DNA from 2 places in the Paenibacillus sp. FSL W8-0187 genome. Region 2 is predicted to be linked to the other one. Evidence: riboswitches for the same ligand, from Rfam matches in the RefSeq annotation. Region 2 holds a riboswitch; the other holds the start of a gene.
The links. A riboswitch is a leader RNA that binds a small molecule or an ion and turns the genes downstream of it on or off. The one in region 2 is predicted to bind ZMP and ZTP.
Positions count from the first base shown of each region.

Region 1: another riboswitch for ZMP and ZTP. It lies ahead of MKY48_RS20290 (tetrahydrofolate dehydrogenase/cyclohydrolase catalytic domain-containing protein); the one in region 2 lies ahead of rpiB (ribose 5-phosphate isomerase B).

Region 1 is NZ_CP150206.1:4,537,593-4,542,354, forward strand. It holds gene MKY48_RS20280 (sucrose-6-phosphate hydrolase) at 1-156, opposite strand, end outside; gene MKY48_RS20285 (LacI family DNA-binding transcriptional regulator) at 340-1,332, opposite strand; gene MKY48_RS20290 (tetrahydrofolate dehydrogenase/cyclohydrolase catalytic domain-containing protein) at 1,648-2,496, opposite strand; ZMP/ZTP riboswitch at 2,563-2,642, opposite strand; gene MKY48_RS20295 (YolD-like family protein) at 2,751-3,002, opposite strand; gene MKY48_RS20300 (hypothetical protein) at 2,968-3,327, opposite strand; gene MKY48_RS20305 (GTP-binding protein) at 3,477-4,685, opposite strand.
Region 2 is NZ_CP150206.1:6,880,173-6,884,934, reverse strand. It holds gene MKY48_RS31245 (L-threonylcarbamoyladenylate synthase) at 1-754, shown strand, start outside; gene MKY48_RS31240 (manganese efflux pump) at 836-1,399, shown strand; gene MKY48_RS31235 (low molecular weight protein arginine phosphatase) at 1,454-2,041, shown strand; ZMP/ZTP riboswitch at 2,132-2,213, shown strand; gene rpiB (ribose 5-phosphate isomerase B) at 2,328-2,792, shown strand; gene MKY48_RS31225 (TIGR01440 family protein) at 2,877-3,461, shown strand; gene glyA (serine hydroxymethyltransferase) at 3,552-4,762, shown strand, end outside.

The sequences.
Region 1 (4,762 bases), 2.3 Mb from region 2:
ATAATAAGAAAATCCGTTGGGGTCATTCAGCAAGCCCATGATGGGCTGTATGTGAAACCTCTGCCTCCATTCGCTTCGTTTCGCTTGCTCCTTCAAGGAGGCAATCTCTTCGGGAGAGGCCTGATCCAGGCGTCGGTATCTCGGTTCTCTGTCCATGTCTCTTCTCCTTGTAAATAGGCTTTCTCAAAAAAAACCAAACTGATCATGCTATGCGTGAACATCAGCCTAACTCATTTATAACGGAACCGGTTCCATTTAGGGTTAAAAATAATGAACTCAGCTCCAATACCAAGCAAAAGCAGTATTGGAACCGGTTCCGTTTTTTTCAGTATAAAATACCTAATTTAGATTGTCAACGCTTTCCCGATGAATCATATCGCAATTCATGACCGTCAGGAAATCCACAGGCTCGTCGTTGACCAGCTTTATGATATGCTGAGCGGCGAGGTGGCCCGCTTGGGAATATCCATATTTAACCGTTGTCAATCCGGGATGAATTACTTCGGTAACGTCGTATCCGCCAAATCCGGTAACGGAGAGTTCGTTGGGGATCTGGATGCCCTTCATATGAGCCGCTTTCATAACGCCTAACGCGATGTTGTCGGTAGCGCAGACCATTGCAGTTGGCAGCGTTCGGTTCAACTCAAAAATGGACAATGCGGTCTTTACACCATCCGACATCTTAAACCCACTCTCATAGAGAACCGCCTCAACCTCGTCATACTCGCTTAACGCCTTCAGAAACCCTTCCTTCCGCTGAACTCCGACAGCAACGTCTTTTTCCGTCACGCCGATATAAGATATATGACGGTGTCCCATGGACAGCACATATCGGCCCATGTCATAACCTGCGGCATAGTCGTTATATATCATGCTGTGGACATCCTTATGCTGTTGTCCGAGCAGGATGACGGGGATGCCGATCTCTTTAATCGCGGCAAGATGCGTTTCCGTCACCTGAGTAGCGAATAAAATAATGCCAGATATTTTTTGTCTGGCGAGATCATACAGCGCTTCAATCTCCCTGGATAAGTCCTGGCTTGCATTAATAATGAGAAGCTGATAACCGTGTTTCCTTAATTCTTCATCCATGCCGGCAACGGTCTGCGATGCTGAGAATGAATCCAGACGCGGCACAATGGTGCCGATCATGCTGGTTTTTTTCGCTTTCAAGCTCTGTGCGAACGAATTCGGAATATAACCGGTTTCCTGAATGACCAGCTCTATCTTACGGCGTGTTGCATTACTGACAGAACCTCCGTTTAAGAAACGGGAGACCGTGCTTTTGGCAACTCCGGCTTTTTTGGCAATATCTGCAATCGTGTTCTTCATTCGGTGCTCCCGGGAGCCGCTTGCGGCGCTGCAACGAACAGATTATCCTCCACAGCTCCTTGCTCCGCAGCACAACTGGAAATGAGTTGTTTGTGCATGAATCTCTCCCCTTCGATTTTGCTTTTTCCTAACTATACCATGACGTCCAGGGATCCGTGAAATGCAGACTCCACCCCGAGCCTTTGATGGGCAATACTTTTCTGCGTTCCAGATTCTAGCGAGGAACGAAGCGATTCAAAGGGGGATTCTCCATGCAAATCCCCTTTCGGGACGCGCAAATGGACCGTGCCTTATCCCGTTATTACATGGTTACTGTTAACCTTGCACGGTTCGCTCAGCCGATTCGACGGTATGCTTCAGCAATGTAGCAATCGTAACGGGGCCAACACCGGCAGGTACTGGTGTAATTGCGGATGCCAACTTCGCGCAGGCATCGTAATCGCAGTCGCCGATATTGCCTGGATTATAGCCGGCATCCAATACGACGGCTCCCGGCTTGATCCAGTCCCCTTGAATGAAATTAGGCTTGCCTACGGCCGCAACCACGATATCTCCCTGGGACACAATCTCCCCAAGGTTCTTCGTTCTCGAGTGGCAGATCGTAACGGTAGCATTGCGATTAAGCAGCATCATCGATACCGGCTTACCCAGAATCGGACTGCGTCCGACCACCACGGCATGCTTCCCTTCGATCGGCAGATCATAATAATCCATAATCGCAATAATCGCAGCAGGCGTACAAGACGGATTATCGGCAAAACCAAACGCATTCTGCGAGAAACCGAGCGTGGTTACTCCATCCACGTCTTTTTTAATGTCAATGGCATCAAAGGCTGCCCGTTCATCGATATGATGCGGTACCGGATGCTGCAGCAGAATACCGTGGACATTCGGATCCTCGTTCAGCTCTTGAATCGCAGCAATCAGCTCCTCGGTCGTTGTCGATGTCTCCAGCACTACTTTCTTGGATATGATGCCAAGCCGCTCGCAAGCATTTCCCTTCATCCGCACATAGGTCGCCGAAGCAGGATCATCGCCAACCAGAATCGTTGCCAGACAAGGCGTTACCCCCTGCAACTTCAATTCCTGTACCTTTACAGCCAGCTTGGCCTTGATATCGTCGGATACCTTTTTTCCATCTAAAATTACGGGTTCCTTACTCATGCTAATCCGCTCCTTCGCCATTGTATTAAAAAACATAAAGAGGCAAGGCGACTTCATCGTCTCCTTACCTCTTGCCCAGGCGTACGGCATATGATCCTATGTGCTCCCTCTTGGTACCCCAAGCTACGCCAGTAACACATAGATAACTTTTTTTAATATACCACGACTTTGGACATCGCGCTACCGGGTATGAAGCCGACCGCTTTAAATCACAATCTCTTTGATTCATTTACGGGAAGCACACATGATTCTGATTAGTCTCTCGGATAATTCACTTCCATAATGTCCATAAAAGGAACCTTCGTTATAACACCATTCTGTTTCATATGTACCTTCCCTGTTCGGGAGTCCATTTGATCGATTTGCCCGCGGACCGCCTCTTCCCTTCCCCAGACCGTCAGCACGATAACCGATTCCTCCTGGTAAGCTTCCGTAAGCTGATTTCCGAGTTCTTCCAGTACAAACTCATCTCTAGTGGGTCTCTTTGGAACCTTTGCTTTTGCCATTACCTTGTCCTCCTGATTGATGTTGCTCATGCGTCAGCATTACATTCTGAAATACGATAAAGCTATCATCGAAACATGAATTGGGAATCTTCTTCCTATTCTTCCTATTATACAACAAATACAAAGCAGGTGCTCTGGACTTGATAGTTATAAGTTCTGGACAGATAAATAGATTGACCACATCATTAAATGATTTTTTAAAATCCGGTCCTTCTGAAGGGCGCTTTCTAAACAGGGTAATAACTTTTCCTGCAATTGAGTTTTTAAATGATGAATTTCCGCATATTCCCCTGCTTCTTTCGTATTCTTCTTTTGAACTTTCCATGACAAAAATCCCCTTAAGTAAACTGTAGCGCTCTTCTTCAGCACTGTCTACGCAAAGGGGATTATATTCTAGATTACCTATAAAGCCCTCAAGTGGCTCCTTATCCATTCGTAATTATTACGATTAATTTCAATCAAAAAAATATAACCTTACAGTGATAGCTCTTCGATGGCCATCCAGGGCAGCGGATTGTTAAACGTCGACCAATCCAGCTGCATTTCCTGATCGCTCAACAGACAATCGTCCAGCTCCTGCTCGATTTGTGACTGTTCCATCCCAATCCCGATCATCACGAGCTCGGTCATCCGATCCCCCCAGACGGCATCCCATTTTCGCTGCACATCCGGCTCACTCTGAATCAGCTCCTGCTGTTCCTGCTCGGTTAAAGCAGCCACCCAATATCCAGCTGGCCCGAACTGAATCGAAGGACCCGCTTGACTTAGACTTGCCGCAACATCCTCAAGCACTGCCAGCCAAGCGATCCCTTTCGCGCGTACGACCTCTTCCGGCCAATAACTCATGAATGCTGCCAGCCGTTCCGGATGAAACGGTCTTCTTCTCCGATAAACAAAAGAGCTGATGCCGTATTCATCCGTTTCCGGTACATGCTCTTCCTTCTGAAGCTCCTGAATCCAGCCGGGGGACTGACTGGCTTTCTCAAAATCGAATAAACCGGTATTCAGAATTTCTGCAGGAGCGACTTGTCCTTTTACAGTGCGTATGATTTTGGCGCTTGGCTGAAGCTTACGAAGGATGCCTTCAACCTTGGCCAATTCGTCTTCGCTTACCAGATCACATTTGTTCAACAGCAGCACATCGCACGTCTCAACCTGGTCGATCAACAGATCCACCACTTCCCGCGTATCCTCTTCGCCCAGCGCTTCCTTCCGATCGAGCAGGCTTTGGCCCGAAGAGAAGTCTTTCCAGAATCGGTTCGCGTCTACAACCGTCACCATGCAATCCAGCCGTGCTAGGTCGGACAGCTGTACACCGGATACCTCATCTGGATAAACAAAGGTCTGCGCAACAGGCACGGGCTCGCTAATACCCGTCGATTCAATCAGGATATAGTCAAAACGGTTTTCTTGTGCCAGCTTCTGAACTTCCTGCACCAAGTCTTCCCGGAGGGTGCAGCAGATGCAGCCATTGGACATTTCGACCAGCTTCTCATCCGTTCGGGACAAGCTCCCTTCCCCTCGAACCAAATCCGCATCAATATTCACTTCGCTCATGTCGTTCACAATGACCGCTACCTTCAATCCATCACGATTATGAAGCACATGATTCAGCACGGTCGTTTTGCCTGATCCGAGGTAACCGCTGAGTACGGTAACTGGAATCTTATTGTTGTTATTCATCTACTGAACTTCCTCCATTCCTTAATCGTAATAATTACGATTTATACGGTATGATATTATATCTCCTTCAGCGAATT
Region 2 (4,762 bases):
ACCAGGTGCTGTCTCCCCTCGCGTGACGGCAGGCCTCGATACCGTTGCCGTACGGATGCCGGATCACAATGTGGCGCTGGCTTTGATCAGCGCCGCCGGGCGTCCACTGGCTGCGCCGAGCGCGAACCGTTCCGGTCGGCCAAGCCCGACGCTGGCCAGCCATGTCCTGGAGGATCTGGCGGGAGCGATCGACGGCGTCCTCGACGGCGGCCCGGCCGGGGTGGGCGTCGAGTCGACGGTGGTGCAAGTCGGCGAAGACGGGGCCGTCACGGTGCTCCGCCCGGGCGGCGTCACGGCGGAGCAGCTTGCCACGGTTGCGGCAAGCGTGCGCATGGACCCGGCGCTGCATCGCGCCGCCGGGGAGGCGGAGAGCCCGACGCCGCGATCGCCGGGCATGAAGTACACGCACTACGCACCGAAGGGTGCGATGTGCGTGGTGCAGGGCCCGCGTGCCATTGCCGTGTCGGCACGCATCGCGGCCGAGCTTGAGGCGGCCGCCCGGCGCGGGGAGGTGACCGGCGTGCTGTCATTCGACGAGCACATCGGTCACTACCACGCGGACGTTGTCGTCTCGCTCGGCAGCCTGGCCGCGCCGGAGGAAGCGGCCCGCCGGCTGTACGCCGGCCTGCGCCGATTCGATGACGAAGGCGCGACCTTCATTCTGGCCGAAGCGTGCCCGGAGCAAGGTCTCGGGGCAGCCGTCATGAACCGGCTGTTGAAGGCCGCGGGACACCACATCATCGATGTGAATTGAGCTGCTGAATGAACACTTTTGGCATCATTTACCCCTTGTCCGCATATGGTGTACAAGACCATGGGACTTGGGGGAATGGGCATGCTGGAGGCGTCTGTCCAATCGGGACAGCTTGCGGCGATTCTGCTGATGGCGGTTGCACTCGGGCTAGACGCATTTTCGCTTGGAGTCGGAGTCGGAATGAGAAGCGGTATGCGCTTAGGCCATATGTTGGGCATCAGCTTCATGATCGCGTTGTTTCATATGTTGATGCCGCTGCTGGGCTTATTTGCCGGCCGCTATGTAGGCATGTTACTGGGTCACGTCACAGGACTTGCGGCCGGCGGACTGCTGCTTCTTCTCGGCGGGCATATGATGTATAACGCCTGGCGGGGCGGAGAAGGACAGCGAATACATCCTACCGCATTTTTAGGCATGCTGCTGTTTTCACTTAGCGTCAGCATCGATTCCTTCTCGGTAGGCGTTTCACTCGGGATGTTTGTGGATGATGTACTGTTGATCGTGATCTCCTTCGGGATCGTGGGCGGTTTGCTGTCCATTCTCGGTTTGCTGCTTGGCCGTCAGGTAAGCAATAAACTGGGGGAGTACGGTGAAATGCTGGGCGGGCTCATTTTGGTTATATTTGGTGTCATGTTTATCTTTTGACGTTATATTTGTTACAATAACCCCAAAGAACCTACTAACGGGAGGAACGGGACCGTGAAAAATATACTGTTTGTCTGCACGGGAAATACCTGCCGCAGTCCAATGGCTGAAGGCATGCTGCGCAAGCTTGCCAAACAACGGGGCATCCCGCTGGAAACGAAGTCCGCCGGTGTCTCGGCCGTGGATGGAATGCCGGTGTCCCATCATGCGGAGTCCATACTACGAGACCAGGATATCCAAGAACGCTTGGTGTCCAAACCGTTGACTGCGAATCTGGTGGAGTGGTCAGATTTGATCCTGACGTTGACCCAGTCGCATAAGCAGTATGCTATAAGGCAGTTCCCGCACGCCGCAGACAAGATGCATACGCTGAAAGAGTTTGTTGAGGATGACCGACAGGTGCTGGATGATCTGCGGGAGCAGGATAGTCTGTATGCGGCGCTTGAGCTGGCCAGATCGCTGGGCCGCGACGTCAGCGACCGTGACCGGGAGCGTCTGATCGAGCTGCGCCAGCGCATTCCGAGCTTCGATATCTCCGATCCTTTTGGAGGCTCGCGGGAGGAATATGAAGCGACGGCTGCAGAGATTCGGACGGCGTTGTTCCGTCTCTTGGACAAGCTGGAGGCGGATCGGCATAACTAAGCCTTGCTTTGAACGATATGAAGCCTACCATTGGGCTAAAAAGCCACTTGCCTTTCACATGGTATTGCTTTAAGATGGAGTTGAAAAACAATGATCCGGTGTAACTGGCGACGAAGTGGATGAAACCACGATGGAGCATCGGAATATACGGCCGGTCGCCTGGGCAAAGAGCATTTGGAGCACAATACGTGCGCCGACTGCTCTTTTTTCGTCTTTTGCGCCTGATTTGGGTTATAATGAAACAAGCTAAAACGCAAAAGCGAACATACGAGGGGGTTTTTCATAGATGAAAATTGCATTGGGTACGGATCATGCCGGCATTCGTCTGAAAGAGGAGATCGTGGAAGTCATTCGGGGTCTTGGACACGAGGTGGAGGATCTGGGCTGCGGCTGTTCCGATTCCGTGGATTATCCCGATTATGCCCTTCCTGTGTGCGAGAAGGTAGTCTCGGGTGAAGCGGATCGCGGCATTCTGATCTGCGGTACGGGGATCGGCATGAGCATTGCGGCCAATAAGGTGCCGGGCATTCGCTGCGCGCTGACACATGATGTGTTCTCGGCCAAAGCGACGCGTGAGCATAACGACAGCAACGTGATTGCGTTGGGTGAGCGTGTCGTCGGTCCCGGACTTGCTGCTGAAATCGTCAGCGCATGGCTGACAACGGATTTCAGTCATGGCGAGCGCCATATCGGCCGTGTGAACAAGATCAAGGCCATCGAGGAGCGTTACCTGAAGAATGAGTCGCGATAAGTGAACGCGTAATTTACGGCTGCGGCTATCGTGATATGGGATTGAAGCATCTTCTGTGAAAAAAATCATCGGGAGGACTGTGACATGACGGATATCTCCAAGGTTTCCTTGAACGAACAGACAGCGCGTATGGTCCGCGAACTGGCCGAAGCGGCCGTGTTAGGACCCGGTAAAGTGCTGGTCATCGGAGCCAGCACCAGTGAAGTGGTCGGACGCCGGATCGGCACAGGCGGCGCTCTTGAAACGGCGCAGCAGCTCCTTCAGGGCATTGCCGAGGTTCAAGCGGAATTCGGTTTCGCGGTGGCTTATCAATGCTGTGAGCATCTGAACCGTGCGCTTGTCATGGAACGCGAGCTGCTCGAGCGGCTGGGCTTGACGGAAGTGGCGGCTGTTCCCATTCCGGGAGCGGGAGGGTCGATGGCCTCCGCGGCTTACCGCAGCATGAAGGAGCCTTGTCTTGCGGAATCGATTGAAGCACATGCCGGAGTTGATATCGGCGAGACGCTGATCGGCATGCATTTGCGGCGAGTGGCGGTTCCGTTCAGACCGACCGAGCGTTATATCGGCGAGGCGCGCGTAACCGCGGCTTATACCCGTCCGAAGCTGATTGGCGGAGAACGCGCGGTGTACCAGTTCGAGCAGAGGGATGATTCCACACTATGCGATTGATTCAAATGAGAACTCGCTTTTTTAATTATGACAACTTGTAGTATTGACTTTGCAAGAAAAAATAACGATTGATTATGGGAGGATATGAACATGATGGAACATTTGCGGAAGAGTGACCCGGCTGTATTGGAAGCGATGGATTTGGAGCTGAAGCGTCAGCGCAGCAACATTGAGCTGATTGCCTCTGAGAATATTGTTAGCGAAGCGGTTATGGAAGCAATGGGGACGGTGCTGACGAATAAATATGCGGAAGGCTACCCTGGCAAACGCTATTACGGTGGCTGTGAGCGTGTGGATATCGTGGAAGATATCGCCCGTGACCGTGCCAAAGAACTGTTCGGAGCCGAGCATGCCAACGTTCAGCCGCACTCCGGTGCCCAAGCGAACATGGCGGTATATTTGGCAGCCCTGAAGCCTGGAGATACCGTGCTCGGCATGAACCTGGCTCATGGCGGTCATTTGACTCACGGAAGCCCGGTTAACGCTTCCGGCCTTCTGTACAACTTTGTTGCCTACGGCGTGCAAGAAGATACGTTCCTGATCGATTACGACGAAGTTCGCAAAGCGGCATTCAAGCATCGCCCTCGTCTGATCGTAGCGGGTGCAAGTGCCTATCCTCGCATCATTGATTTTGAACGGCTTGCTGCCATCGCGAACGACGTTGGCGCGTTGTTCATGGTTGATATGGCTCATATTGCCGGTCTTGTTGCGGCAGGTCTTCATCCGAATCCGGTTCCGCATGCCCATTTTGTAACGACAACGACGCATAAGACGCTTCGCGGACCTCGCGGCGGTATGATTCTGTGCAAAAAGGCTTGGGCGCAAGCGATCGATAAAGCGGTATTCCCCGGCTCCCAAGGCGGCCCGCTCATGCATGTTATTGCTTCCAAGGCCGTTGCGCTTGGCGAAGCATTGGATCCGTCCTTCAAGACGTATGCAGAGAATGTCGTGAAGAACGCGAAAGTGCTGGCAGATACTCTGATCGAGGAAGGCTTGAATATCGTATCCGGCGGAACCGATAACCACCTGATGCTGGTGGATACCCGCAATCTGGACATCACCGGTAAAGACGCGGAGAAAGTTCTGGACTCCATCGGGATTACCGTGAACAAGAATGCCATCCCGTTTGATCCAACCAGCCCGTTCGTAACGAGCGGTATCCGTATCGGTACCCCTGCGGTTACTTCCCGCGGTATGGATGAGCAGGCGATGGTGAAAATCGCGAAAATTATTGCCATGACATTGAAGCAGCCGAAAGACGAGGCAACGCTTGAAAACGCAGGTCGTTTGGTGGCTGAGCT